3 regions of the Nonomuraea sp. NPDC050691 genome follow, and region 2 is predicted to be linked to each of the others. Evidence: predicted binding sites of a transcription regulator. Region 2 holds the regulator's gene; each other region holds the start of a gene.

Region 1 (9,644 bases), on a different contig from region 2:
GGCCACGTGCACGCCGGCCAGCAGCAGGCCCATGACGGCGTGCGGGGCGTCATCGGGGATGAACTGCGGCAGCATCGCCACGTAGAAGGCGCCCACCTTGGGGTTGAGCAGGTTCGTGACCAGCCCGCGCCGGAACCCGGTGCGGAAGCGGGTCTCCTGCCGCCCCTCCTTCTCGGGCGCCGCCTGCTCGGCGCCCCTGGTGAGCAGCATGCGCACCCCCATCCACACCAGGTACGCGGCGCCGGCCCAGCGCAGCACGTCGTACGCGAGCTGGGAGGCCGCGAGCAGCGCGGACAGCCCGGCCGCGGTGAGCCCGCCCCAGAGGAGCGTGCCGAGCTGGACGCCCAGCACGACGCCCCAGGCCGGGCGGCGCCCGGCCACCACAGAGGTCCGCAGGATGAGCGCCGTGTCGAGCCCCGGCGTCACCGTGAGCAGGGCGACGACCACGGCGAACGACGCGACGGAGGCACCGATGTCCATGGTGTCGAACCCTACCGAAGCATCTCGAACGGAGCGGATCACCCTCCCCGCGGAGCATTTGGACGTCGCTGACGCTCTACGCCAACGTCCGCGCGGAGCAGACGCACACACGCAGCATGCTGATCGGCATGTTCGGCATCGCCGTCATGGCGGCCGCGGCGCCCGACGTCGCGCACGAGATCGCCGGCGTCGGCACGCACGACGGCTGGTTCATCGCCGCCTACATCGCCTGCCGCATCAGCGTCTCCAAGTCCCTGCAGGCCGCGGGCACGGTCATGACGGCCTGGCCGGCGGCCCAGCTCGGGGCCGGGCTGGCGCCGTGGTTCGTATCGACCTGGCTGGAGCCGCCGGGCCGTTACGTCATGTGGGGGCTCGGCGTCGTGCTGGACGTGGCCTTCTCGGTGCTGCAGAGCCGCAGGCCGGAGCGGTTCGTCGACGAGATGCGGAAGCAGGCCGAGCGCCTGGAGCAGCGGGAGCGGCGCAGGCCGGCCGTGGGACGCACCAAGCGCCGGGTCCGGACCGCCGTCCCGGGCGCCGGCGAACGCGGGCTCAAGCCGTACATCGCGCTGCCCGCGCACTTCGCGATGACGGCGGGCATCACCGCGACCGCTGCTCCTCTTCGCCCTGTGGCGCGTGGCCTACCGCCCCCGCGGCGGCGCCGCGGAGGCGGCCTCACCGGCCTGACCGTTACGGGATGAGCAGCAGCTTGCCCGTGGTGCGGCGGGACGTCAGGTCCTCGTGGGCCCGCGCCGCCTCCGCCAGCGGGTAGCGCGCGGAGACGTTGACGCGCAGCCGTCCCGTGCGGATCCATTCGAACAGGTCGGAGGCGCGCTGGAGCAGCTCCTCCCGCTCCGCGATGTGGTGGACCAGGGTGGGACGGGTCAAGAACAGGGAGCCGTTCTGCGACAGGACCTGCGGGTCCAGGGGCGGGACCGGTCCGCTGGCCGCGCCGTACAGGGCCATGAGCCCGCGGGGGCGCAGCGCCTTCAGCCCGCCGTCGAACGTCGTGGCGCCCACCCCGTCGTACACCACGTGCATCCGGCCGCTCAGCGCCTCGGCGAAGTCGTCGTAGCGCAGCACCTCGTCGGCCCCCGCCTCGCGGGCCAGCTTCTCCTTCTCGGGCGTGGACACGGTGCCGTACACGTTGGCGCCCCTGAGCTTGGCGAGCTGCGTGAGGAGCTGCCCCATGCCGCCGGCCGCGGCGTGCACGAGCACGTCGTCGCCCTCGCGCACCGCGTACGTCGAGTGGGTGAGGTAGTGGGCCGTCATGCCCTGGAGCATCACGGCGGCGGCCAGCTCGGCGCTCACGCCCTCGGGCACCGGCACCACCCGGCCGGCCGGCACCACGGCCTTCTCGGCGTAGCTGCCGAGCACGCTCGCCCACGCCACGGTGTCGCCCACGGCGACGTCGCGCACGCCCGCGCCGACGGCGGACACGACGCCCGCGCCCTCGGAGCCGATCGTGCGGGGCAGCTCCAGCGGGTACGCGCCCGAGCGGTGGTAGACGTCGATGTAGTTGACCCCGCTCGCCGCGACGTCCACCACCACCTCGCCCTCGCCCGGCTCGGGGTCGGGACGTTCGACGTATTCGAGAACCTCTGGCCCGCCGTTGGCGGAGATGACTATGGCACGCATGCCCCTAGACAACCTCGGAATCCGGCGTTCGATTCCACCGGGAGTCGCCCGCGGCCCTGACCTCGCGATCTTCCCGGCGGGTCACGGGATCTCGACCCGGGCAAGGGCGCCCGCTTCGAGGGCCACCCAGATGGCGCCGTCAGGCCCGATCGTCAGGCCATGCGGCTCGGCGCGAACGGTACGGACGTCCGCCCCCGTATCCCCCTGCCCGCCCGCCCCCACCGACGCGGACGACGAGGCGGTAGATGAGGACGGCGAGGCCGGCAGGGGGAGGGGCGGCAGGGCGTACTCGTCCACCTTGCCCTCCGGAGTGATGCGGCCGAGGCGGTCCGCGGCCCACTCGGTGAACCACAGAGCCCCGTCCGGCCCCGAGACGATGGCGTGCGGACGGCAGGCGCTGTCGGGCAGCGGGAACTCCGTGACCTCACCCGCCACGGTGATGCGCCCGATCTGCCCGGCGCCGATCTCCACGAACCACAGCGCCCCGTCCGGCCCGGCCGTGATGCCCACGGGCGCGGCTCCGGACGTGGGCAGCCGGTGGACCGTCATCTCCCCGTCGAGCGCCACCCGGCAGATGGCGTCGCCCTGGTTGAGCGTGAACCACAGGGCGTCGTCCGGCCCAGCGGCGATCGCCGAGGGCATGCCGCCCTTCACCGGCACCTCGAACTCGGTCACCGTACCGTCGCCGGCGATCCGCCCGACGCGGTCGGCCTGCAACTGGGTGAACCACATCGCCCCGTCCGGTCCGGCCGCGATGCCGTACGGCGCGCCGACCTCGAAGGACGTCACCTCGCCCGTCTCCGTGACGCGCCCGACCCGGCCGCCCTGGAACTCGGTGAACCACATCGCCCCGTCGGGGCCCGGCGTGATCACGGTCGGTCCGCCGTCGGCCGGGTCGAGGCGGTGGACGACCGGTTCCTCGCCGGGTACGAGCCTGCCCACCATGCCCTGATGGACCAGCGTGAACCACAGCGCCCCGTCGGGGCCGGTCGCGACGCCGTACGGGGCGCCCTGCGGGATCATGGTCAGTGACATACGTGTCCTCCTGAGACTTCCAGCCGCGTCCCCCGGAATCGTTCCCGCAGGGCGCGGTCGTGCGTGACCACCACGAGGCTGCCCGTGAAGTGGCCGAGTGCCTGTTCGAGTTCCTCGGCCAGTTCAGGGGACAGGTGGTTGGTCGGTTCGTCCAGCAGCGGCACCTCGTGCTCCTCGGCGACCAGCCGGGCCGGCGCCGGCCCGCGCTGCTGGCCGGCGGACAGCGCGCCCACCCTGAGGTCGAGCGTCTCCGCCCGCCCGCAGCAGCGTGGACTCGCCCGAGCCGTTCTCGCCCACGATGCCCAGGCGCTCGCCCGGCCGGACGGACATGGACACGCCGGACGGGATCCTGCGGTGGCCGTAGGACTTGGTGATCTCTCGAAGCAGGATGGTCAGGATGGAGCTCCAATCGCAACGGGTGTAGCTTTAGTGTGGCAGAGGCGAGGGCTTAAAGCAACAGGAGTTGTCTTTGGAAGTGACCAAACGGCCCGGTGGCCGGAGCGCGCGGGTCCGTGACGCGGTGCGGAAGGCCACGCTCGCGGAGCTGGCCGAGCACGGGTTCCGCGGCCTGACCGTGGAGAACGTGGCGGAGCGGTCCGGCGTCCACAAGACGACCGTCTACCGGCGATGGGGCAATGTCGAAGGGCTCATCGCCGACGCGCTGGAGCTGGCCGCCGGCGAGCCGTGGCCGATCCCCGACACGGGCACGGTCGAAGGTGACCTGCGCGGGGTCGTGGAGCTGGTGCGCAGCGGGTTCGAGGATCCGGAGCTGGGGCCCGTCTCGTCGGCGTTCGTGGCGGCGGCCATGCAGAGCCCCGAGGCCGCGCGGGCGCTGCACGCGTTCTTCGAGGCCCGCCACGACCAGTCGGCCCAGGTCGTACGGCGGGGCGTGGAGCGCGGCGAACTGCCCGTCACGGTCGACGCCCGCGAGGTGATCCGCGTCGCGGTGGCGCCCGTCTACTACCGGCTGTTCGTCGCCCACGAGTCGGTGAGCCGGCGAGACGCCGACCGGGCCGCCGACGCCGCCCTGGCCGCCGCCCGCGCCGGAGTCCTGTGACAGGAGCCGTCGGCGAACCGGAACGGGGTCAGGTCTGCATCTGGCCGCGGAGTTCGAAGTCGTCGAACGACATCCTCAGCACCGAGTCGTCCCCCTTGGGCGTGCGGGCGAACAGCCCCACGTACCCGTTGCCGAGCCCGCTCGGGTCGTCCACCTGCTGGACCTGCTCGCCGTTGACCCACATCGTCAGCCGGACCCCGCTCCCACGCTGCTCGCACGACGCCTCGATCCGGGCAGCCTTGCCCGGCAGGCCGCCGACCTTGACGGGCTGCGTCAGCGTGCCGCCCGAGCCGTCCAGGACGCGCCGGATGCGGGCCTGCCCCTTCGTGTCCAGGCCGAACTCGTACGACGTCGAGTCGTCGGCCGAGCGGCAGTACACCCCGTACTCGCCGCCACCCACGACCTGCCTGACCTGGGCGGTGACGCCGACGACCACGCTCATGGGCATCATCGGCGTCGGCGTGCTGGACGGCAGCGGCGCGCCCGTGGGCGAGGCGATGAGGTACGACGTGGGCGCCTTGATCCGGCGCTCCTCGTAGGTGTCCTCCACGTCGATCCCGAACGTGCCGTCGGTCCGGTAGCCGTAGGACGCGGTCTCGTCGGAGTCGTAGGTGCCGCCCCAGCCGCCGGAGGTCTGGGTGAAGTCCTCCTGGAGCAGCACCGGGCCCTCGGGTGGACTGCCGGACGAGAGCAGCGCCCATCCCGTGAGGCCCGCACCGGCGAGCGCGACCGCGCCGGCGGCGATCCCGGCCACCAGCCGCCACCTCGCCGTCCTGCGCCCGCCCGAAGGCCCGCCGCCGTAGGGAGCCCCGGAGTACGTGGTTCCGGAGCCGCCGTAGGGAACACCGGGGGCGCCCGGCTGGGTGAACGGCGTCGTCCCCGGCTGCTGCCAGCTCAGCTGCACCGTCCGCGCCGCCTGCTCCGGCGCCGCCGAGCGCCCCACCAGGTGGTCGAGGAGCTGCTGCGCCGTCGGCCGGGCCGCCGGGTCCTTGCGCAGGGCCGCGGCGACCAGCTCGCGCAGCCCCGGATCCACCTGGCTCAGGTCGGGCTCGGTGTTGAGCACCTGGTAGACGATCGCCGGCAGCGTCTCGCCGCCGAACGGGGCCCTGCCGCTGGCGGCGTACGCCACGAGGCAGCCCCACGAGAACACGTCGCACGCCGCCGACACCGGGTCGCCTCGCAGCACCTCGGGCGCCATGTAGCGCGGCGTGCCGACGATCTCGCCGGTGCCCGTGACCCCGCCGAGCGTGTCGAGCGCCCGCGCGATGCCGAAGTCGATCACCCGGGGGCCGACGGGCGACAGCAGCACGTTGGACGGCTTGAGGTCGCGGTGGACCACCCCGGCCCCGTGGATGGCGGTGAGGGCGGTGGCCACGCTCACCGCCAGCGCGTCGAGGCTGGACCCGCGCAGCGGCCCGGACTGCTCGACGGCCTGCTCCAGGTTGGGGCCGGGCACGTACTCGGTGACGACGTAGAGGAGCTGGCCGTCGAGGTCCGCCTCCAGCACTGCGGCGGTGCAGAACCTGCGCACCCGCCTGGCGGCGTCCGCCTCCCTGCGGAAGCGCATGCGGAACTGGTCGTGCTGGCTGAACTCAGGGTTGATCACCTTGATGGCGACGCGCTGACCCGCGGTGTCCTCGGCGAGGTGCACCGTGCCCATCCCGCCCCTGCCCAGCACGCTCAGCAACCTGTAGCGCCCGATGTGGGAGGTTTCACCGCTCACGGCGGGTTAGCTTACCGATATCGGCCTCGTCCGGGTGGGCCGACACGGCTCCCAAGGCCGGCCGGCTGTCCCGCACCGGCCGAGCACGCGTGAGTGACTTGCGCTCCGCGCCGCAAAGAACATATGTTCGATATGTAAGAACACCCGCCTTCCCCCGGGTGGCTGGACACAGTCGACAAAGCCGCGGGGAGAGGCGTCTTGAGCAGACTCTATGGCGATCCGATCGAGGTGTGGACTCGCGACGGCGAGCCCAGCCAGTTCGTCTGGCGCGACCGGCTCTACCTCGTGCGCGGCGTCCTCGACCACTGGGTGGTGGCGCGCGAGTGGTGGAAGGTCCGGGAGGGCGATCCCGGTGAGCGCCAGTTCTGGCGGGTCGAGGCCAGTCCGGGGCGCGAGGCCGGCTCGTACGAGCTGAGGTTCGACACCGCCAGCGGCGGCTGGCTGCTCATGAGGGCGTGGGACTGATGGCCGCGCCGTTCCCGCACCTCAACGTGGCCTCCGCCTACTCGATGCGGTACGGCACCGCGTTCCCGCGCGAGCTGGCGCGGCGGGCCGCCGACGACGGCATGGACATCCTCGCCCTGACCGACCGCGACGGTCTGTACGGCGCGGTCAAGCACGCCCAGGCGTGCGCGGACGCGGGGATCGGACCGGTCTTCGGCGTCAGCCTCGCCCTCGCCGAACCCGGCGGCGCCCTCGGCGACACACTCGACGACGCATGGGGCGGCGCGCTGGACGGCCTCGAACCCCCGGGACGCCCGGCCCGTGAACGGCATCGCCCCCGCACCGGGGCCGACGCCGAGGACCGGATCACCGTGCTGGCCCGTTCGGGCGGCTGGTCCCGCCTCGTCCGGCTGGTCACCGACGCCCACTACGCGGGCGAGCGCGGCGAGCCCCGCGTGACCCGCGAGATGGTGGCCGCGTGGGCCGGCCCCGGCGACACCCCCGACGACGGGCTGGTGGTGCTGCTCGGCCCGCGGTCCGACGTGGGGCGGGCGATGGCCGCGCGCCGCGACGACCGGGCCCGGGCGCTGCTCGCCCTGTGGCGCTCCATGGTGCCCGGGGTGGTGGTCGAGCTGGTCGACCAGTACGGCTTCCGCGACGCCATCACCGCCGTCCACATGCTCGCCCTGGCCGAGTCCGCCGGCGTGCCCGCCGTGCTCACCAACGCCGTCAGGTACCTCGACCCGGACGACCACCAGGTGGGCGACGTGCTCGACGCGGCCCGCCAGCTCGTCCCCCTGCACCCGCGCCATCTGGAACGCACCACCTCCCACGCCTACCTCAAGGGCTCCAAGGACATGGCCCGGGTGGCCGCCAAGATCTGCGGCTCCGACACGCGCCGGGTCGCCGCCCTGCTGCGCGCCACCCGGAGGGTCGCGGAGGAGTGCGTGATGGACCCGGGCGAGCTGCTCGCGCTGCGCGGCGACCCGCCCGCCCTGCACCTGCCCGAGATCGGCGCCGACCCGGTGCCGCTGCTGCGCCGCCGGGTGGAGGACGGGATGGCCGCGCGCGGCCTGGCCCGCTCGCGCGAGGCGGGGGAGCGGCTGCGGGAGGAGATGGCCATCATCGAGCGCAAGCGCCTGTCCGGCTACTTCATCGCCGTGTCCGACATCACCGACATGATCCGGGGCATGGGCGTCCGGTGCGCCATCCGCGGCTCCGGCGCGGGCAGCCTGGTCAACTACCTCATCGGCATCGGCGAGGTGAACCCCCTGCACCACGGCCTGCTCATGGAGCGCTTCCTGTCGGAGGGCCGCGTCGGGCTGCCCGACATCGACGTCGACGTGGAGTCCGCGCGCCGGCTCGACTGCTACAAGGCCATCTTCGACAGGTACGGCGAGGCGCGCGTGGCCTGCGTGTCCATGATGGAGACCTACCGGGCCCGCAGCGCGATCCGCGACGTGGCGGGCGCGATGGGGCTGCCCCCGTACGAGATCGACGCGATCGCCAAGGCGTTCCCGCACATCCGGGCCAAGCAGATCACCGCGTCGCTGAGCGACCTGCCCGAGCTGCGCGACAGCAGGCTGGGGGAGGCGGGGCTGGACCGGGTGTTCAAGCTGGCCGAGAAGCTCGACGGGCTGCCCCGGCACATCGCGCTCCACCCGTGCGGGGTGCTGATCGGCAACGCCGGGCTGCGTGACCGCACGCCGGTGGAGCGCAGCCTGCTGGGGTTCCCGATGTCGCAGTTCGACAAGGAGGACGTGGAGGAGGCGGGGCTGCTCAAGCTGGACGTTCTGGGCGTGCGCATGCAGTCGGCGATGGCGTACGCGCTGGGCGAGATCGAGCGCGTTGACGGCGTCACGGTCCGGCTGGACGAGCAGAGCGCCCCCGCGGAGGAGCGGGAGCCCCGGGACGCGGAGGTGCGGTACGTGCCGCACGACGACCAGGACACCTACGACATGATCTGCGCCGCCCGCACCCTGGGCTGCTTCCAGATCGAGTCGCCCGGCCAGCGCGAGCTGGTCGCCAAGCTGGAGCCGCGCGCGATGCACGACCTGATCGTGGACATCTCGCTGTTCCGGCCGGGGCCGGTGAACTCCGACATGGTCACCCCGTACCTGGAGGCCAGGCACGGGTGGCGGGCGGCGTACTACCCGCACGAGCGGCTGCGCGAGCCGTTGAAGGAGACGCACGGCGTCGTGGTCTTCCACGAGCAGGTGCTCAAGGTCATCGCGGCGATGACCGGCCGCGACCTGTCGTTCGCCGAGATGCTGCGGCGCTCGCTGGGCACGCCCGAGGGGCGGGAGCTGGTCCGCAAGACGTTCATGCCGATGGCCAGGGCGAACGGGTTCGACGACGCGACCGTGGAGCGGGCCTGGAAGGTGCTCGACGCGTTCGGCGGGTTCGGGTTCTGCAAGGCGCACGCGGCGGCGTTCGCGCTGCCCACGTACCAGTCGGCCTGGCTCAAGCGGCACCACGCGGCGGCGTTCTTCGCGGGGGTGCTCACGCACGAGCCCGGCATGTACCCGCAGCGGGTCATCATCGACGAGGCCCGGCAGTGCGGGGTCGCCATCCTGCCGCTCGACGTGAACAGGTCGGGCCGCGACTGGCGGGTGGAGCGCCTCGGGCCGCGCCCGCCGCTGCGGCTCCAGGTCCCGGCCGGCGCCCTGGACGGGGACGCCCCCGCGGAGAAGCCCCGGCGCGTCCCCTTCAAGGCCGAGGAACTGGGCAAGGGGTACGCGCTGCGGGTGCCGTTCTCGGCGGTCAAGGGGGTGAGCGAGGCGGAGGTGGACCGCATGGTCGCGGGCCAGCCGTACACGTCGCTCGCGGACTTCTGGGACCGCGCCCGGCCGTCGCGGCCGATCATGGAGCGGATCGTGCAGGTGGGCGGGATGGACGCGCTGCACGGCCTGAGCCCGGGCGGGCCGGGCGGGCGCTGGCGGCCCGGCCGCCTGACCCGCCGCGACCTCGTCGCCCAGGTGGGCGCCCTGGAACGCGCCTCCGCCGGCGTGGGGCACGCCACCGCCGGCCGTTCCCGGCGCTACGCCCCGGCCGGGGCCGCCCCTCCGGGCGGCGGGCACGAGGGTGAGGCGGCGGCCGTGCAGCTTCCGCTGGGGTTCGGCGAGCACGTGCCGCCGGGTGAGCTGCCCGAGATGACCGAGGCCGAGATGGTGGAGGCCGAGCTGGAGATCCTCGGCATCGACGTCTCGCGCCACGTGATCAGCTTCCACGACGAGCTGCTCGACGCGCTCGGCGTGGTGCGCTCCAAGG
Region 2 (9,893 bases):
TGAGGCACTCCGACCACTGGCGCGACGCCTCGGCGTGGATCTTGGCGTCCATGGAGCCGATCGTGCGCAGGTTGTCGTTGGCGGCGGCGTGCTTGCGCATGACCCGCTTGTGCGGCTCGGCGTTGCGGGCGTAGCCGTCGTACGGGCCGACGGCGCCGGCGAGCTCGGCGCTGCGCCGGTACGACGTGCCGGTCATCAGCGAGGTGATCGCGCCGGCGACGGCACGGCCGCCGTCGGAGTCGTAGGCGTGGCCGGTGGCCATGAGCAGCGCGCCCAGGTTGGCGTAGCCGATGCCGAGCTGGCGGTACGCGCGCGTCGTCTCGCCGATCTTCTCGGTCGGGAAGTCGGCGAACGTGATCGACACGTCCATCGCGGTGATGATCAGCTCGGTGAGCTTGACGAAGTTCGCCACGTCGAAGGAGTTGTCGTCCTTCAGGAACTTCAGCAGGTTGATGCTGGCCAGGTTGCAGGAGGAGTTGTCCAGGTGGACGTACTCGCTGCACGGGTTGCTCGCGGTGATGCGGCCGGTCTCGGGCGTGGTGTGCCAGTCGTTGATCGTGTCGTCGTACTGGACGCCGGGGTCGGCGCACTCCCAGGCCGCCTTGGCCATCTTGCGGAACAGGTCGCGGGCGTCGACCGTCTCGATCACCTCACCGGTGAGGCGGGCGCGCAGGCCGAACTCGCCGCCCTTCTCCACCGCGCGCATGAACTCGTCGGAGACGCGGACGGAGTTGTTGGCGTTCTGGTACTGGACCGAGACGATGTCCTTGCCGCCGAGGTCCATGTCGAACCCGGCGTCGCGCAGCGCGCGGATCTTGTCCTCCTCGCGCGCCTTGGTCTCGATGAACTCCTCGATGTCGGGGTGGTCGACGTCGAGGACGACCATCTTGGCGGCGCGCCGCGTCGCACCGCCCGACTTGATGGTGCCCGCGCTGGCGTCGGCGCCGCGCATGAACGACACCGGGCCGCTGGCCGTGCCGCCGCTCGACAGCAGCTCCTTGGAGGAGCGGATGCGCGACAGGTTGACGCCCGAGCCGGAACCGCCCTTGAAGATCACACCCTCTTCCTTGTACCACTCGAGGATCGACTCCATCTGGTCGTCCACCGAGAGGATGAAACAGGCGCTCACCTGCTGCGGCGACTTGGTGCCCACGTTGAACCAGACCGGCGAGTTGAAGGCGAAGATCTGGTGGACCAGGGCGTACTTCAGCTCATGGTCGAAGATCTCCGCGTCCTCGTCGGCGGCGAAGTAGCCGTGCTCGACCGCGGTGCGCGTGTAGACGCCCACGACGCGGTCCACGAGCTGCTTCAGGCTCCACTCGCGCTGCGGCGTGCCGACGGCGCCGCGGAAGTACTTGGTGGTCACGATGTTGGCCGCGTTGACCGACCAGGACTCGGGGAACTCGACGCCCCGCTGCTCGAAGTTGATCGAGCCGTCACGCCAGTTGGTCATGACGACGTCGCGGCGCTCCCACGCGATCTCGTCGTACGGATGCACGCCCGGCTTGGTGAAGATCCGCTTCATCTTCAGGCCCTTGCGGGGACGCTTGCCTCCGCGCGCGACTGAACCGCTTGCCGTCTCCGTCATGACTCCCCCTTCTCCGCCTTCAACTGTTCGATCTCGGCCTCGAAGTCCGCCAAGGTCTCGAAACCGCGATATACCGATGCGAACCGCAGGTAGGCCACCTCGTCCAGCTCCCGCAACGGGCCGAGGATCGCCAGGCCGACCTCGTTGGAGGGGATCTCCGCCGCGCCCCTCGCCCGGATGGCCTCTTCGACCCGCTGCCCGAGCTGGGCCAGGGAGTCCTCGCTGACCGGCCTGCCCTGGCAGGCCCGGCGCACGCCCGCGACCACCTTGTCCCGGGAGAACGGCTCGGTCACGCCGCTGCGCTTGCTCACCATGAGGAGTACGGTCTCCTGGGTGGTGAACCGGCGCCCGCATTCCGGACATGTACGGCGGCGCCGGATCGCGCCACCGTCGTCCGTCGAACGGCTGTCGATGACCCTGGTGTCAGGATGGCGACAGAACGGACAATGCACGCGTTTCGCCTCCTGACCCGCGGTCACCCCACCCCGGCCTCGCCCCCTGCCCGGCTTGACCAGGGAACGCTCGCGCCCGCACCACGGCATGCCATGGTGCGGTCACGAAAACACAAGGTGTGGTGAACTACATCGGTGTAAGTACTAGATGTTGTGGTCCAACCGTAGAAGCGCGCGACCATGAACGCAAGTTGAGCCACACCCGTCTCAAGGAAGCCGCTGATCAGCGCAGCATGTTCCCGCCCGCACGGCGTGTCGCCCCTTTCCGGCCACGTACGCCCCACAGGACTGCCCCGTACACGGAAAAAACACCTTTCACGCAGCTCAAGAACTACGCCCGCATTTCAGGTATGCCAGGGGCCACGCAGGCCCTCACTCCGCGTACGCCCTCACCTGAGCCGAGCACAGCCAGGACCGACGTCAGCCGGGCCTACCGGGCGCAGGTGGAGTGTCGGCCACCGAGCGGGAGGACCGCATCCGGCACCACCGGACGCGGGCAGCCAGGCGGAGTGAGTCGACGTCCGTGGCGAACCGCTCCACGGCGGACCCTCGCCTGTGCTCCACCCGCCACGGAGCCGTAACTGCCCGAGAAGCCATGACCGCGCGAGAAGCCGTGGTATCGCGGAAAGCCATGTCATGGCGACAAGCCGTGAGCGCGCGAGAGGACGGCGGCGCCGGCCGGCGAGCCGTGACCGCCTGAGAAGCCGTGACCGCGCGAGAAGCTGACGCCCGCATCGAAAGTGATGACCGCATGAGCAGCCGTGGCACTGTGAGAAGCCGTGGCCGCGTGGGCGGCCGTTCTGGTGCCGAGCCAGAAACCGCACAGGGACAACAGCGCCGCCATCAAGATCATGATCGCTGCCCGCCCTCGGCGCGTCAGCCGCACCGGGGCAGCCCGCCGCCCACAAGCCCCGCGCGAGGCCGCCCGCCGCGCGGACGCTCCGCTCCCGGGGGCCGTCCGGCCAGACGCGGCCCCAAGCGGATCCGTCCACCCGTCCCTCCGCCGCGAGGACCCCGCCCGGACGGATGCCAGCCGCCCGCCCTTCGCCCGAACAGATGCCTTACGCGTATCCCTTCTCCCCCGCTCACCCGCACGGCCCTGCGTCCTCCCCGCAGCCCCACCGGTCTGCGCGGCCCCCCGGGCAGCCCCATCGGTCTGTGCGAACCCCCGGGCGGACCCACCGGTCTCTGCAGTCCCCCGTGCGGACCCTCGCCCCTGCGCAGTCCCCGGCATAGCCATAGGGCTCTTCCCCAATCCCCGGGCAGACCCACGCCCCTGCGCAGTCGCCCGCACAGCCTCACGGCCCTGTGCGCTTCTCTGCTCACCCCCACGGCTCCGCACAGCCTCCAGCACCCGCAACGGCCCGCGCACAGCTGCTCCGCCCGGGACCGGCTCACGCACCGGGCGGGTCCCCTTCCCCTCTCGGCTCTCGACCGTCACCGGCCGCTGCGCTGCCCCTGCGCCCTGTACTGCCCCGCCCCCTCGACCGGGTCCGGCGGATCCGCTGCGACCGCCCTGCACGATCGAGCCGACACGAGCCACCGGCGAAGCAGCGGCCGCCCTGCCGCCAGGCACGGCCGACAGTCGCGCACTCGGCCGGGACCCCCTGCCGCGCCCCCGGGTGTCCCCGCCGCTCACCGCCGAACCGGTCCCGGCCGGCCGGGAAGTCCTCGCCGCCTCACCCTGCGCAGCCTGCCTGCCTCGTACCGTCGATCGGTCGCCCCTGGACGATCCGTCCCCTGTCGCCGCCCCACCCCTATGGGCCGGGTCGCCGCTGCCCTCCGGACGCCCCTCGGGAAGATCGAGGTCGTCGGCCTCCGGTCTGGGCGGCGGTACGAGCCACAGTTGAGGTCTTCCCGCGGCAGAGGCACGACCGGCCTGGCGGCGGGCCGCCCTCACCTCGGCGTCCGGCAACACCCCGTCGGTGTCCGGCGACACCCTGTCCCTACGCGAGCCGTCCTCCCGCATCCGAACCCCACCCCTCGAAGTGAAACCCGCGAACCGCCCGGCCATACGCCAGGCCCGATCGCCCCAACCGGCGCGACACCCCGGTCCGCCCTTCATGCGTGGCACGCTCGATCGATCCGCCCCACACCAGACGATCCACCGACATGACGCGTCGGCTTCTCGCCTCCTCACACGCCGGCCGCTCCTCCAAGGGCGGACACAGCCGGCCTCACCACCACCCACCGCACGGGCATATGCTCACCGCCCACTGCGCCGGCGCTCGCCTCACCACCGTCCGACGCGCTGACACCCGTCTCACCGTCCATGCGCCAGCGTTTGACTCACCGCCGCCCATCGCGCCGGCGTTCGCCTCGCCGTCGTCTGCCGCACCTGCGTTTGCATCTCCACCGTTCTCAAGGCGGCCGTCCGCGGCCCGGCCTCTCGTGATGCGACCGTTTCCGCCAAAGATCCGCGCGCCCCCGCCCCGCACGCCCGCGACCGGCACACCCCCGATCCGCTCGTCCCGTACGAACTCGATCCCCACATCCCGTACGTCCTCGATCCGCGCGGCCTCGATGCACGCAACTTCGGCGCCCGTACCTTCAGTGCGGCCGGTCGCGCTGCGCCTACTCCTGGCTCGAACGTTCCATGGTCCGGCCGCGCGCCCTGTGCCCCTGCGCACCGCCCCCGCGCGCAATGCGCCTCGGGAGCGGTGGCGCGCCAGATGTGGCCGGTGGCGAGATGCCGCTCAGACGGTGAATTGCCGTCTAAACCAGTACAAGCGCGAATACTGAACGCTTTGCCCACGCCTGCGACACCTTCATCATCCCCACCAACGTTCTTGATCGCGTTTGTACGGCCCGCCGCCACGCTCGGGCGCCCGGCGTCGTCGCTGGTCATGTCCGCAGCCGCAGTGGTGTGCACGACTGACCTCCCACGCCGTCCCGGGGTCCGAGAAAAAGACCCAATAAAGATCAGCAAATCGAACACGATGTCGATCGAACTCCCGTACGATGTTGTACACCACGGCACTGATAATTTCGAGGACGACTCGAACAATTGTTTGAAGATGATCTTCAACAGCGATACGGTCGCTGTGTGCGACATGGAGACCACGGACCGGGAGGACCGGCCGGAACGGCAGGCCCCCGGGCGAGGAGGAGAGCATGAGCGAGCGAGATGACGCAAACGGGGTCACCGACCTCGCGGTGCGCCGGCGCGACTCCCTGGGCCTGACGCCCAGGCAGCGCAAGATTCTCGAGGTGATCCGAGACTCGGTGCAACAGCGCGGATATCCGCCGTCCATGCGTGAGATCGGCGAGGCCGTGCAGCTCACCAGCACGTCCAGTGTGTCGCACCAGTTGACGGCGTTGCAGCGCAAGGGCTATCTGAGGCGCGACCCGCACCGGCCGCGCGCCCTGGAGGTGCGCCTGCCCGGCGAGCCCGCGCTCTGGGTCGACCCCGACGCCTCCTCCACCGTCGAGCCCACCGTGAGCAGGCCCACGGCCGCCTACGTGCCGCTGGTCGGCCGGATCGCCGCCGGTGGCCCGATCCTCGCCGAGGAGAGCGTCGAGGACGTCTTCGCGCTGCCCAAGCAGCTCGTCGGCGAGGGCACCCTGTTCCTCCTCCAGGTCGCCGGTGACTCCATGATCGAGGCAGCCATCGCCGACGGCGACTGGGTGGTCGTCCGCCAGCAGCCCGTCGCCGAGAGCGGTGACATCGTGGCCGCCATGATCGACGGCGAGGCCACGGTCAAGACCTTCAAGCGCAAGGACGGGCACGTCTGGCTGGTTCCCCACAACCCCAACTACGACCCGATCCCCGGCGACGAGGCCAGCGTCCTGGGCAAGGTCGTGGCGGTGCTCCGCCGCCTCTGACCCGTTCCGATGCCGACGGCTCCCCGGGCACGCACTCGGGGGGCCGTCTCAGCCCACCCTCACGAGCGAGCCGGACATCCTCCTCACCGGCTCTTCATTCGCGCCATTTCGCGCCATTCGAGGGGCCGATCCAGTAGTACACCGCCCTCCCAGGGGCCGTACTGAGTACGTCGCCATCCCAGGGGCTGCACTGAGTACCGCGCCCTCCCAGGGGGCCGCGCCGCCGTCCCAGGGGCGGACTGAGTACGCCATTTCAGGGGCAGATCAGGTACGCCGGAAAGAGACAGCGGGAAGGTGCGCCGCTGACCGCGAAGCTTGTGTGCCAGTGATGCGACACTCCGCCGGCCTTGACTGCGGCTTCCCTTGAGCGGGGTTGACGGTCGTCATGCCGTCGGCGCTGCGGCGCCGGGCACGGGCCTCTGGGTGGCGGCCCAACTGGCCAGGAGGCGGAGTTTGTCCTCGGAGTCGCTGCCTGGTTCCGTGCCGTAGGCCACCAAGGTGAGGTCGTCGGCCGACAGGTTCAGGGATTCGTAGGTGAGGTGCAGGTCGCCGACCACGGGGTGGTGGAACGGCTTGGCGCCCTGGTGGTGCTGGCGGACGTCGTGGCGGGCCCAGCGGGTGCGGAAGTCCTCGCTGCGGGTGGACAGCTCGCCGACCAGGTCGGTGAGGGTCTTGTCGTACGGGGCGCGGCCGGCCTGGTGGTGCAGAAGGGCCACGGTGTCGTCGGCGGCGCGTTCCCAGTCGCCCCAGAACTGCTGGGAGCGGGGGTCGAGGAAGATGAACCGGGCGTGGTTCGGGGTGGCGCCGCGGGCGGCGTCGAACATGGGGGCGTACAGGGCACGGCCGAGGATGTTGGTGGCCAGGACGTCGCCGCGGCCGTTCATGATGAACGCCGGTGCTTCGGTCATGGCGTCCAGCAGCCGCTGAACGTTGGGCCGCACGGTGCGCGGGACGGGGCGGCGCCGCCGCCGGGAGCCCGGTCCGGCGGCGCGGGCCAGATCCTCCAGGTGGGTGCGTTCTTCGTCGTTCAGCCGCAGCGCGCGAGCCAGGGCGTCCAGAACGCTGTCCGAGACCCCGGACAGATCACCGCGTTCCAGGCGGGAGTAGTACTCCACGCTGACCCCGGCCAGCTGGGCGACCTCGGCACGGCGCAGGCCCGGCACCCGGCGGGTGCCGTAGGAGGGCAGCCCGGCCTGCTGCGGGCTGATCCTGGCGCGGCGGGAGGTCAGGAACTCACGGATCTCGCTGCGGTTGTCCACCTTCTCCAGGCTAGGCGGCCTTCCCTCTGGCAGGGGTGCCCTGTCAGTACACCTTTCACCAGTGCCTTCCATGCCGCTTGACCAGCGCTTTTGATGGGTAGCGGCTCGGGGGACCGAGAGGCTTCGAGCCGGGCACGCCCGCGGGCGACCGTGGGGAACAGAGAATCCGAAGGAGTGAAGGTCATGCGTGGTGTGGTGATGCACGCTCCCGGCGACGTCCGGGTGCAGGACCTGGACGACCCGCAGATCATCGAACCGACCGACGCGATCATCCGGGTCACGGCGACCTGCGTGTGCGGGTCGGACCTGTGGCCCTACCGCGGCATCGAGGAGGTCCACGACCAGCCGATGGGCCACGAGTACGTCGGCGTGGTCGAACAGGTCGGCAGCGAGGTCAAGACCGTCAAGCCCGGCCAGTTCGTCGTGGGCACGTTCGTCGCCGCCGACGGCACCTGCGAGATCTGCCGCTCGGGCTACCCCTCCTCGTGCATCCACCGGGTGTTCATGTCCCTGGTCGGCACCCAGTCCGAGCGCGCCCGGATCCCCTATGCCGACGGCACCCTGGTGGCCACCCCCGGCACCCCTGAACCCGACCTGATCCCCAGCCTGCTGGCCGCCTCCGACGTCCTGGGCACCGGCTGGTTCGGTGCGGTGGCCGCCGAGGCCGGCCCCGGCAAGACGGTCGCGGTCGTCGGCGACGGCGCGGTCGGCCTGCTGGCGGTGCTGGCCGCCAAGCAGCTCGGCGCCGAGCGGATCATCGCCATGAGCCGCCACGAGACGCGCCAGAAGCTGGCCACCGAATTCGGCGCCACCGACATCGTCACCGAGCGCGGCGCCGAGGGCGTGGCGAAGATCAAGGAACTGACCGGCGGGCTGGGCGCGCACTCGGTCGTCGAAGCGGTCGGCACCCACGAATCGATGCACCAGGCCGTCGGCTCCGCCCGCCCGGGTGGCCACGTGGGCTTCGTGGGCGTCAACCACGACGTCACCCTCAGCGGAGAGGACCTCTTCTTCTCCCAGGTGCACCTGCACGGCGGACCGGCCCCGGTGCACCGGTTCCTGCCCGAGCTGATCGACCTCATCTGGCAGCGGAAGATCAATTCCGGCAAGGTCTTCGACCTCGCCCTCCCGCTGGAAGAGGCCGCCGAGGGCTACAAGGCCATGGACGAACGCCGCGCCATCAAGGCCATCCTGCACCCCTGACCCGCCACGACCGCCGCCCCCTGGAGCGAAGGTGGGCGTGCTCGCGGCGCAGGGTCGTACCCCATGGCAGGTCCCGCAGGTCGCGGGTGTTGTCGCGGCCGGGCCACGCGAGGGCGGCGGTCATGTCTCCTCCGGCGTATCGGGCCGCCTCCGAGGGCCTCACTTGGCGTGCCCCCGTGCTCGTCCGGCCGGCGCGGACGCCCCCCGAGCCGCCGGCGGGCGCGGACGCACTCCGAGCCGTCAGAACGCGGAAATCTACAATGTCCCCGTGAACTACGCATTGGGCCCAGATGACTTCAAATCCCGCAACGACGGGTTGAAGTGGGCCAAAGCTGCCCCCGGTGTCATCCCCGCCTGGGTCGCCGACATGGACATGCCCACCGCTCCCGCCGTGGCCGAGGTCCTCAGGCGGCGCGCCGAAGGCGACCTCGGCTACCCGACCTGGCTCGACAACCCGGGCTGCGGCCTTCTGGCCGAGGTGTTCGCCGAGCGCATGGCCGGCCGGTACTCCTGGAGCCCCGACCCGGGCCACGTGCGCACCTTCTGCGACATCAACCAGGCCCTCCAGGTGCTCCTCCACCTGTCCACCCGGCCGGGCGACGCGGTGGCTCTGCACACCCCCGCCTACCACCCGTTCCTCGGCACGCTGGAGGTCATGGACCGGCCGCTGCGGCCCATCCGGCTCGTCCCCGACGAGGGCGACTCGTGGCGGTACGAGGTGCCCGACCTGTCCGGGTGCCGCGTGCTGCTGCTCGTCAACCCGCAGAACCCGACGGGCCGCGTCTTCACCCGCCGTGAGCTGGAAGAGCTGGCCGAGCACGTCGAGCGGCACGACCTGCTGGTCATCTCCGACGAGATCCACGCGGACCTGACGTACGCCCCGAACCAGCACATCCCCTTCGCGACGATCCTGCCCGAGCGAACGGTCACGCTCACGTCGGCGAGCAAGGCGTTCAACCTGGGCGGCGTCCGCTGCTCGGTCGCCCACGTCGGCTCTCCCGCCGTGCGTGAGGCGCTCGCCGCCCAGCCGCCCTTCCTGTACGGCTCGGCGCACGTGTTCGGCGTGGAGGCCACGATCGCCGCGTGGCGGGACGGCGACGCCTGGCTGGAGGAGACCCGGGCCCTGCTCGACCGCAACCGCAAGACCATCGCCGCCCGCCTGCCCGAAGGGGTCGGTTACCGCGTGCCCCAGGCGACGTACCTGGCGTGGCTCGACTACGGCCGCCCCGGCATGGCGGAGGTGCTGGAGCGGGAGGCGAAGGTGCTGCTGAACGACGGCGCCGCGTTCGGGCCGGGCGGGGAGAACCACGTCCGGCTGAACTTCGCCACCACGGAGCCGGTCCTCACCGAGATCCTGGACCGCCTCCAGAACGCCCGTTGAGGGCCCCCGGCCGGCGCGTCGTCGAGCGCCGGCCGAGGTTCGGGCCGGACGGGCGTCCCAGCCGGGCGGATCCCCCGGGAACGGAGGTCCAGGCCGAGGCCGGGCGGAACCAGGTGAGGAAGGTCAGGACCCCAGCGGCGGGAGGGCCGGCGGGGTGGCGGCCGGGCGCTCCTCCAGGGCGGCCA
Region 3 (9,893 bases), on a different contig from region 2:
TGGAACGTTCCGAGACCCTCGCCAGCTCCTCGGCGGTGTCGAGGATGAGCAGCGCGTCGTCCTTGGTGAGGTCGCCGGCGGAGATGAGGTGGCGGTTCACTTGGCGCCCTCCTTGATGAGCAGGACGGCCTCGCGCCCGTCGGTCTCCTCCAGGTAGACCTTGACCTTCTCGCTCTTCGCGGTCGGCAGGTTCTTACCGACGTAGTCGGCGCGGATCGGCAGCTCCCGGTGGCCCCGGTCGACCAGCGTGGCGAGCTGCACGGAGGTCGGCCGGCCGAGGTCGTTGAGCGCGTCGAGCGCGGCGCGCACCGTGCGGCCGGAGTAGAGGACGTCGTCGACCAGCACGACGGTCTTGCCGTCGATGCCGTCGGGCGGCAACTCGGTGCGGCCGAGCGGCCGGGCGGGCCTGAGCCGGAGGTCGTCGCGGTACATCGTGATGTCGATCGAGCCCACGGGGATCTTGACCCCTTCGAACTGCTCGATGCGGTCGCCGAGCCGGCGCGCCAGGGTGGCGCCGCGGGTCGGGATGCCGAGGAGGACGACTTCGCCGGCGCCCTTCGTGCGCTCGAGGATCTCGTGCGCGATGCGGGTCAGCGCCCGATGGATGTCCGGGCCCTCGAGGACGGCCCTGGATTCGGACATGGGGAATTCACCACCTTTCCCGCCTCACGGGACGGGTCTTAAAGGGTGTTGGCCGCACTCACATTACCAGGCGTCACCAGCCACAACAGGGAGGCCCCGTCCGCGTGACACCGCGCTCCCCGGGGAAGAGACAGACAATGACGTTCCATGTCGATTCGGAGGTGGGCCGGCTCCGCCAGGTACTGCTGCACAAGCCCGACCTGGCGCTCAAGCGGCTGACGCCCACCAACAAGGACGATTTCCTGTTCGACGACGTCCTGTGGGTGCAGCGGGCGATGGAGGAGCACGAGGAGTTCCAGGACGCGCTCCGCCGTCACGGCGTCGAGGTGCACATATTGGCCGACCTGCTGCGCGAGACGGTCGAGATCCCCGAGGCGCGCAAGCACATCCTGGACGCGATCGTGGACGAGCGCTTCATGGGCCCGCTCGCGGTGGACGACGTGCGCAACACGCTCGACGCGATGGACTCGGCCACGCTGCAGACGTACCTGACGGGCGGGATCACCAAGAGAGAGCTCGCGGAGCTGGGCTGCGACCCCAAGTCGGTCGCCTACCACTCGCTGCCGGAGGACGGCTTCGTCCTGCCGCCGCTGCCCAACCACCTGTTCACGCGCGACACCTCGTGCTGGGTGTACGACGGGGTCTCGATCAACGCGATGCGCAAGAAGGCCCGCATGCGCGAGACCGTGAACATGGAGGCGGTCTACCAGTACCACCCGACGTTCGCCGACGGCTTCGGCACGCCGCAGAAGGGCGGCTTCCACGTGTGGCTGCCCGGCCACTCGGTCGCGCCGGCCACGCTGGAGGGCGGCGACGTGCTCGTCATCGGCCGCGGCGCCGTGCTCGTCGGCATGAGCGAGCGCACCCGCCCGCAGGCCGTCGAGATGTTCGCCCAGCGGCTGTTCCAGGCCGGCTCCGTGACCAGGATCGTCGCGCTGAACATGCCGAAGGCCCGGGCCTTCATGCACCTCGACACGGTCATGACCATGGTGGACGCGGGGGTGTTCACCAAGTACGCCGGGCTCGGCATGCTGCCGTCGTACACGATCGAGCCGGGCGACACCGAGAAGGAGCTGAAGGTCACCGACCATCCGCCGGAGGACATGCACCGGGCCATCGGCCGGGCGCTCGGCCTCGACGACATCAAGGTGCTCACGCCCACCCAGGACGTGTACGCCGCCGAGCGGGAGCAGTGGGACGACGGCTGCAACGCGCTGGCCATCGAGCCCGGCGTGGTCGTCGCCTACGAGCGCAACACCACGACGAACAACTTCCTGCGCGACAACGGCATCGAGGTCGTCACCATCCGGGGCAGCGAGCTGGGCCGGGGCCGCGGCGGGCCGCGCTGCATGAGCTGTCCCCTCGAACGCGACGGCATCTGACCGGGGGACGGGGAGGGACGGGATGCGGGTCATCGTGGCGCTGGGCGGCAACGCGGTGCTGCAGCGGCAGCAGAAGCCGGACGCCCACACGCAGGTCGCGAACGTGGCCATCGCCGTGCGGACGCTGGCCGGGCTGGCCGAGCGGCACGAGCTGGTCATCACGCACGGGAACGGCCCGCAGGTCGGCCTGCTCGCCCTTGAGAGCGCCAACGACCACCACCTGACCAGGCCGTACCCGTTCGACGCGCTCGGCGCGCAGACCCAGGGCATGATCGGCTACTGGATGCTCCAGGCCCTGCAGAACGCGCTGCCCGGCCGGCAGGTCCTCGCCATGGTCACGCAGACGCTCGTCTCGGCGGTCGACCCGGCCTTCGACGACCCCGGCAAGTTCGTCGGCCCGGTCTACGACCGCGACGAGGCCGGGAAGCTGGCCGAGGAGTACGGCTGGACCGTCAAGCAGGACGGCGACTACTGGCGCCGGGTCGTCCCCTCCCCCGCGCCGCAGCGGGTGGTGGAGACCCGGCTCATCCGCCGGATGCTGGGCGAGCGGGTCATCGTGATCTGCGCCGGGGGCGGCGGCGTGCCCGTCATCCGCGACGAGCACGGCCGGCTGTCCGGCGTCGAGGCCGTCATCGACAAGGACGCGACCGCCTCGATGCTGGCCGAGGCCCTCGAATGCGACGCGCTCCTCATCCTCACCGACGTGCCGCGCGTGATGCGCGGCTTCGGCACCCCCGGGCAGAGCGAGATCGGACACACCACCCCGCACGAGTTGCGCGCCCTCGACTTCCCGGCCGGCTCGATGGGGCCGAAGGTCGAGGCGGCGTGCAGGTTCGTCGAGACGACCGGCGACATGGCCGCGATCGGCCGGCTCGACCAGGCGGAGCAGATCCTGGAGGGCTCCGCGGGCACCATCGTCACGCCCAACGCCCGCTGGCCGCTGACGAGCACGCTCTAGGTCCGTAGGAGGTTCCGGTGACACTGGCCCAACGGCTTCTCCGCACCAAGCCGACCGCGCAGATCGTCGCGGAGGGCGGCCGGGGCGAGGGCGGCGAGCTGCGCCGCACCATGTCCCTGTGGCAGCTGACGCTCTTCAGCGTCGGCGCGACGCTCGGCACGGGCATCTTCGTCATCCTCGGCCAGGCCGTGCCCAAGGCCGGGCCCGCGGTGGTGCTGTCGTTCGTGCTCGCCGCCATCACCGCCTTGTTCTCCGCCCTGTCGTACGCCGAGCTGGCCGGGACCATCCCGGTGTCCGGCTCGTCGTACTCGTACGCGTACGCCACGCTGGGCGAGCTGGTGGCCTGGGTGTGCGGATGGTGCCTCATGCTGGAGTACGCCGTCTCGGTGGCGGCCGTGGCGGTCGGCTGGGGCCAGTACCTCAACTCGTTCCTGCACAGCCTGTTCGGGTGGACGCTGCCCACCGCGATCATCGCCTCCCCCGGCCAGGACGGCGGCGTGATCAACCTGGCCGCCATCCTCATCGTCGTGCTGGCCACCTGGGTGCTGCTGTACGGGGCCTCCGAGAGCGCCACGGCCAACGCCGTCTTCGTGCTCATCAAGATCGTCGTGTTGGTGTTCTTCTGCGCGGTGGCGTTCACGGCGTTCCAGGCGAAGAACTTCACGCCGTTCGCCCCGCTCGGCGTCGCCGGCATCACGGCCGCCGCCTCGCAGGTGTTCTTCTCCTACATCGGTTTCGACGCCGCCTCCACCGCCGGCGAGGAGGCCAGGAACCCCAAACGCGACCTGCCGCTGGCCATCATCCTGTCGCTGGCCATCGTGACGATCCTGTACGTGCTCGTCGCGACCGCGGCGGTGGGCGCCATGCCGTGGACGCAGTTCGACCCGGAGAGCACCGAGGCCAGCCTCGCGCAGATCGCCGACCTCGCGACCGGCTCCACCTGGGCCGGGCTCATCGTGTCGTTCGGCGCGGTCATCGCCATCGCCAGCGTCGTGCTGACCGTCATCTACGGCCAGACCCGCATCCTGTTCGCCATGTCCCGCGACGGGCTCATCCCCCGCGTGTTCCAGAAGGTCAACCCGCGCCACCAGGTCCCGGTCGCCAACACGCTCATCGTCGCGGCGTTCATCTCGGTGCTGGCCGGCTTCGTGCCGCTCGGCCAGCTCGCCGAGGCCACCAGCATCGGCACGCTGTTCGCGTTCCTCATCGTGAACATCGGCGTCCTCGTCCTGCGCTATCGCAGCCCCGAGCTGCCCCGCAGCTTCCGCACGCCGTTCTTCCCGCTCACCCCGGTCCTGGGCGCGATCTTCTGCGCCCTCGTGATGGCCGGGCTCGCGGGCGTCACCTGGCTGGCCTTCGGCCTGTGGATGCTGGTGGGCCTGGCCGGGTACTTCCTGTACGGCTTCCGCAAGTCGCGGTTGAACGCGGAGGTGGTCTGATGCGGTTCGACGACATCCTGACCGGAGCCATCCCCGAGCCGAGGGGCCGCGACGGGCTCGTGCTGGCGGCGCTGCTGGCCAAGCAGGCGGGTGGGCGTCTCACGGTGGCCGCCGTCCAGCCGCCGGGCTGGAGCACGCCCGGCCCGGCACGCGCGGAGGAGGCCGCCTGGCGCGCCTACCTCAAGGAGCAGGCCCGGATCACGCTCTCCCAGGCCACGCAGATCGCGGGCGACGACGCCGAGTACGTGAGCCACACGCACAGGGGCAGCGGGCGCGGCCTGGTGGAGCTCGCGCGCAGGCGCGGGGCGGACGTCATCGTGATCGGCTCGGCGCCGGGCGGCGCCAGGGGCCGCATCGGCATCGGCAGCACCGCCGACCAGCTCCTGCACTCCTCGCCGGTGCCGGTGCTGCTGGCCCCGCGCGGCTACGCCGACGACCCGCCGGGCGTCTTCGAGCGCATCACGGTCGCCTACCGGCGCGGCCCGTGCGCCGACGCGGCGGTCGCCTCGGCCGCCAAGGCGGCGGGCGCGCTGCAGGTTCCGCTGCGCCTGGTCACGCTGGTCGTCAGCAGCGGCCGGAAGGTCGAGATCGAGGAGCGGATGCTGGAGCGGCTGCGCGACCAGACCGCGGCCGACCTCAAGGTGGCGGCGCGGGGGCACCGGCGGCGGCTCGAGGTGGAGGTGGAGGTGCTGGAGGGGCGGAACGTGGCCCAGGCGCTCGTCACGACGTCGTGGCGGGCCGGGGAGATCCTCCTGTGCGCGTCCAGCGCGGGCGGGCCGCTGCGGCGCGTCTTCCTCGGGGACACCTCCGTCAAGATCGTCAAGGCCGCCACGTGTCCTGTGATGATCCTCACTCGGCAGCCCTGAATCGGAAAAGTCGTACTCGACAAACGGTGACGAAGTACCGTTATTGCCGGGACAAGTGGGACTAATGTGGCGTAGCCTCCCGGATCGGATTCGGCATCTTTTTTCCAATCAGCTTGACCTTGGGCGTCCTCCCCTTTACCGTCACTGTGCGTAACCACACCGCGCGGCGTTTTTGGGGTAAACCCAGGGCCTTGGCTACCGATGGTGCCGAGTTCGGCACCAGACCCCCGGTGGCTTCGGCGTTCACCGCGGGGGAGCACAATCTACTGATAGCGATACATTACGAGAGCCGGGGGGCCACACGATGCCGTCTGAGTACGCAAAGTCGCTGGGTGCACGACTGCGCGCCATCCGCACCCAGCAGGGCCTGTCCCTGCACGGGGTCGAGGAGAAGTCGCGTGGCAGGTGGAAAGCCGTGGTCGTGGGCTCGTACGAGCGCGGCGACCGCGCGGTCACGGTGCAGAAGCTTGCCGAGCTTGCCGACTTCTACGGGGTGCCCGTTTCCGAGCTCCTGCCGGGCGGCGCCGCGCCCAGCCCGCTCGGGCCGACGCCGAAGCTTGTGATCGACCTGGAGCGGCTTGCCACGCTGCCGAAGGAGAAGGCCGGGGCGCTCGCCCGCTACGCCGCCACCATCCAGAGCCAGCGTGGCGACTACAACGGCAAGGTGCTGTCGATTCGCCAGGAGGACCTGCGCTCCCTGGCCGTGATCTATGACAAGTCGCCCAGCGAGCTGACAGAGGAGCTCATCAGCTGGGGCGTCCTGGACGCGGAGGCCCGCAGGGCGGTCGAGTCGTTCTGACCCGCCCGGACCGGGGCCCTGCCCCACCGGCTCCCGTCCCGGTCCCTTCGCCGGGGGCGAATCGTTCTCACCCGAGGGGCGCGCACCGCACTGCGCGCCCCTCAGGCATGTCCGGGGCCTGTACGCGAGCCCCTGCGGTGGCGTCTGCCTGTTTCCCGGGGCCCCACTGAAGGACCATCGTGGGCATGCGCTGAAGGATTATCGCGAGCACGCCGCTGAAGGACCGTCGTGGGCACGCGCTTGGTGCCGAGGAAGCGCCAGTGGGATGCGCCGTCGGCGAAGCCACGTGCGGCGCGGTCGCGGGACGCCGGCGGAGCTTCGAAGGCCACGTAGCACCGGTGAAGCGCCGGGCACTGCGCGAAGACGCTCGGGGCAGCGAAGGTGCCGGATGTGGCCGCCCGAAAGCGGTGGGGCCGCGCAGGGGCGGGCTCGGGGGATGCCTTGGGGCCGGCACAGGGCTTGGGGTGCCGGCGTGGGGCGTCCGCTGCGAAGGCGGGCGTGGCAAGCCCCCGTGGCCGAGAAACAGGCGCGGAAGGGCCACCCGGGCCGAGAGCGGACGTGGTGGGGCCCCAGGAGGAAGGCGGGCGTGGTACTGCCCCCCGGGCTGAGAGCGGGCGCGGTAAATCCACTGGGGCTGAGAAACGGGCGCGGAAGGCCGCCCGGGTCGAGAGTGGCGTGGCAAGGCCCTTGAGGCTGAGGAAACGGGCGCGGAAGGCTCTTCCGGGGCCGGGGCCGGGGCCGGGGGCGGGCGTGGAGAAGCCTCCGGGGAGGCCGGCGAAGACCAGCACCCGGCGGGGAAAGGGCCGGCAGGGCCGGCGCAGACGGCTCGGGAGCGGCGCGCCGCGTCAGAACAGGGCGGGGCCCTGGGGTGGCTGGGCGCGGCGGCGGCTCACCCGGCCAAAGGGACCTCGACGGGCAACTGGGGTTGGGTAGGGACCCCCAGCATCTCCTCCACTCGCGTCACAAAGGTCTCGGCCTCGGACAGCAGCTCGTCGGCGTCGGCCGCGGAGACCCCGCGGACCATGCCGGCCTCGGCGGCGGCGCGCTTGGCGGCGCTCACCGCGAAGTAGGCGGCCCACTCGGCGAGCTCGGGCTCCACCTCCGGGAGCAGCTCCCATGCGCTGCGCAGGCGGCGCCTGCGGCCCTCCATCGGCCGGGGCCGGGCAGCCAGGATCGCGGCGGCCGCGCGTAGCGCCGCCAGGTGGGCCGAGACATATCGGGATGCCGGGGTGCGCGCGACTGACGCCTCCGCCAGGCAGGAACGTGAATCCGTCAGGTGCGCCCGAACGGCTTGCGACAGCCGGGGACCCTGCGGGTCTCTAGACCGTGGTGCCATGTGCACGCCTCCTTGGGGTCGTGGCGGGCGGCCGGCGTCACCGCCGGTGAAGCCAGAATCGCAGGCGCCACCGACAATTCCGCCGGGCCGGCCGGACGTGGAGCTTCCCCTCTCCCCGTCCGGCCAGGACACGCCCTGCTCGTCTCCGCCGACGACGAGGACGCGCCCTTCGCCCGTGGAGCCTGATCGCGGGTCTCGCTTGGGGGAAGCGTGGCCCGCGACCAGGTCCTTCGACGTGAGCCGCGAGCCTCACGTCACTACGTCGAACATAATTTCGATCACGCTCGGTGTCAACCCGTTTCAGAACACAGGTTCGATCGGCATGGCGAAAGCCGTCCGTCCCCCCTCGGTTCAGGCTCCTTCCGCGGCGCGCCGCCGCACTCGGTCCCCCTTCGAGCGGTGTGTCGCGGTACTCGGTCTTCCCTCCGGGCTGTGCGTCGCGTCACTCGGCGATCGACAGGGCGCCCGACGGGCACAGCGTCACCGCGCGCCTGACCGCGTCCTCCAGTTCCGCCGGCGGCGACGTCTCCAGCAGGACCACCGTCCCGTCCTCGTCGCTCTGGTCGAAGACCTGCGGCACCGTGAGCGCGCACATGCCCGCCCCGATGCACACGGTCGTGTCAGCCTTGATCTCCATGGTGATCTCCCTACCATGTGACGGGGAGACGGTGCACCCCGTAGATGCTCATGTCCGTGCGCATCGGCACCTCCTCCGGGGGCACGGCCAGGCGCAGACCCGGGAAGCGGCGCAGCAGCGCCGGGTAGCCGATGCGCATCTCGATCCGGGCGAGCTGCTGCCCGAGGCACTGGTGGATGCCGTGGCCGAACGTCAGGTGGCCGCCGGCGGGCCGCGTGATGTCGAGGGAGTCGCCGCCCGGGAAGCGGGCGGGGTCGCGGTTGACCACGGGCAGGCTGAAGGCGACCGACTGCCCCTTCCGGATCACGGTGCCCTCCACCTCGACGTCCTCCAGCGCGGCGCGGATCGGGCCGATGTGGATGATCGTGAGGTAGCGCAGCAGTTCCTCGACGCCGTTGTCGACGACGGACGGGTCGTCGCGCATGGCGGCGAGCTGGTCCGGGTTGCGCAGCAGCGCGTACGTGCCGAGGCCGAGCATGTTCGCGGTCGTCTCGTGCCCCGCGACGAGCAGCAGGAACGCGACGCCGGTCAGCTCGTCGTCGGCCAGGTCGCCGCCCTGGACGAGGCCGCTGATGAGGTCGTCCCGCGGTTCGGCGCGCCTGCGCTGGATGAGGTCGTACAGGTAGCCGGTCATGCTCCTCATGGCGTCGATGACCTCGTCGGCGCCGCTCTCCAGCGCGAGCAGCGCCTTCGAGTCGTGCTGGAAACGCTCTCTGTCCTCGTACGGTACGCCGAGCAGCTCGCAGATCACCAGCGACGGGATGGGCAGCGCGAACTGCTCGACCAGGTCGGCGGGCCTGCCGGCGGCCTCCATGGCGTCGAGGCGGGCCAGCGTGATCTCCTCGACGCGGGGTTCGAGCTGCTTCATCCGGCGGACGGTGAACTGGCCGGTGAGCAGCTTGCGGTAGCGCGTGTGCTCGGGCGCGTCCATGCGCAGGAAGAACCCCGGCACCGCGAACTCCTTGCCGCGCAGCTTCTCGGCGACCTCGGCACGGGCGGGGATGGTGGGGTGCGCGTACTCGGGCCGGTTGCTGAAGCGCGGGTCGGCGAGGATGGCGCGGGCTGCGGCGTAACCGGTGACCAGCCAGCCCTCGTGCCCGTCGGCGAAGGTCAGCCGGTGGAGCGGCGCCTCCCCGCCGAGTTCCGCGATCCGCTCCGGCGGGTCGAAGGGGCGTTCGCGCTCTGTGGTCATGATCAGCTCTGACATCTGGTCTCCTTCCGGGTCACCTCCCACAAAACATCAACGAATGCAAACTTTCAATGGATGAAAAACTAAAATGCGTGCAGTACAGTTCCGCCATGGCGGGAATCCGGGAGCGCAAGAAGCAGCGCACGCACCAGGCGCTGGTCGAAGCCGCGCTCCGGCTGTTCGCCGAGAAGGGCTACGAGGAGACCACGCTCGCGGAGATCGCGGCGGAGGCGGACGTGTCCACCCGCACGTTCTTCAGCTACTTCGCGAGCAAGGAGGACGTGCTCCTCCACGACATCGACAGCCGCCTGGAACGCACCCTCGCGCTCGTGGCGGGCCGCGGCCCCGACGAGGCGCTGCCCGACCTGCTGATGCGGATCGTGCGCGACGCCCTGGCCCACATGGCCGCGGACGATTCCGGTGCCGAGGCGACGCGGACCCGGATCCGGCTCATGACGACCGTCCCGGCCCTGCAGGCGCGCGCCCTGCGGCTGCTGTTCTCCAACCAGCTCCGCATCGCCCGGGCGCTGCAGGAGTCGTACCACGGGCGGCTGAGCCTGGTGGAGGCCGCGGCCGCGGTGGGCGCGCTCGCGGGGGCGGCCAAGCTGGTGATCGTGGCCAGCGTCGAGCGGGGCGACTCGATGG

Evidence for each region. The regulator LexA, encoded in region 2, represses DNA repair genes until DNA is damaged. The targets are predictions, from matches to a motif close to TCGAACANNTGTTCGA.
Region 1: AB0H81_RS40830 (DUF6504 family protein) is a predicted target of LexA. The motif match lies at 6,046-6,061, and genes of this name have one in related genera.
Region 3: AB0H81_RS31045 (SAV_6107 family HEPN domain-containing protein) is a predicted target of LexA. The motif match lies at 7,685-7,700, and genes of this name have one in related genera.

What each region holds. Positions count from the first base shown of each region.
Region 1 covers NZ_JBFAIA010000230.1:759-10,402, forward strand. Annotated here, with positions in the region: gene AB0H81_RS40790 (LysE family translocator) at 1-480, opposite strand, end outside; gene AB0H81_RS40795 (low temperature requirement protein A) at 549-1,178, shown strand; gene AB0H81_RS40800 (quinone oxidoreductase) at 1,168-2,115, opposite strand; gene AB0H81_RS40805 (virginiamycin B lyase) at 2,197-3,150, opposite strand; gene AB0H81_RS40810 (hypothetical protein) at 3,141-3,314, opposite strand; gene AB0H81_RS40815 (ATP-binding cassette domain-containing protein) at 3,274-3,480, opposite strand; gene AB0H81_RS40820 (TetR/AcrR family transcriptional regulator) at 3,620-4,207, shown strand; gene AB0H81_RS40825 (serine/threonine-protein kinase) at 4,236-5,930, opposite strand; gene AB0H81_RS40830 (DUF6504 family protein) at 6,129-6,395, shown strand; partial or broken gene dnaE (DNA polymerase III subunit alpha) at 6,395-9,644, shown strand, end outside.
Region 2 covers NZ_JBFAIA010000117.1:8,746-18,638, reverse strand. Annotated here, with positions in the region: gene AB0H81_RS30975 (vitamin B12-dependent ribonucleotide reductase) at 1-1,588, opposite strand, end outside; gene nrdR (transcriptional regulator NrdR) at 1,585-2,040, opposite strand; gene AB0H81_RS30965 (hypothetical protein) at 2,675-2,893, opposite strand; gene lexA (transcriptional repressor LexA) at 5,155-5,865, shown strand; gene AB0H81_RS30955 (helix-turn-helix transcriptional regulator) at 6,249-7,124, opposite strand; gene AB0H81_RS30950 (zinc-dependent alcohol dehydrogenase family protein) at 7,308-8,327, shown strand; gene AB0H81_RS30945 (aminotransferase class I/II-fold pyridoxal phosphate-dependent enzyme) at 8,596-9,708, shown strand; gene AB0H81_RS30940 (PDZ domain-containing protein) at 9,832-9,893, opposite strand, start outside.
Region 3 covers NZ_JBFAIA010000118.1:1,535-11,427, reverse strand. Annotated here, with positions in the region: gene AB0H81_RS31080 (aspartate carbamoyltransferase catalytic subunit) at 1-100, opposite strand, end outside; gene pyrR (bifunctional pyr operon transcriptional regulator/uracil phosphoribosyltransferase PyrR) at 97-642, opposite strand; gene AB0H81_RS31070 (arginine deiminase) at 780-2,024, shown strand; gene arcC (carbamate kinase) at 2,047-2,982, shown strand; gene AB0H81_RS31060 (amino acid permease) at 3,000-4,421, shown strand; gene AB0H81_RS31055 (universal stress protein) at 4,421-5,287, shown strand; gene AB0H81_RS31050 (transcriptional regulator) at 5,592-6,086, shown strand; gene AB0H81_RS31045 (SAV_6107 family HEPN domain-containing protein) at 6,976-7,422, opposite strand; gene AB0H81_RS31040 ((4Fe-4S)-binding protein) at 7,865-8,059, opposite strand; gene AB0H81_RS31035 (cytochrome P450) at 8,070-9,266, opposite strand; gene AB0H81_RS31030 (helix-turn-helix domain-containing protein) at 9,359-9,893, shown strand, end outside.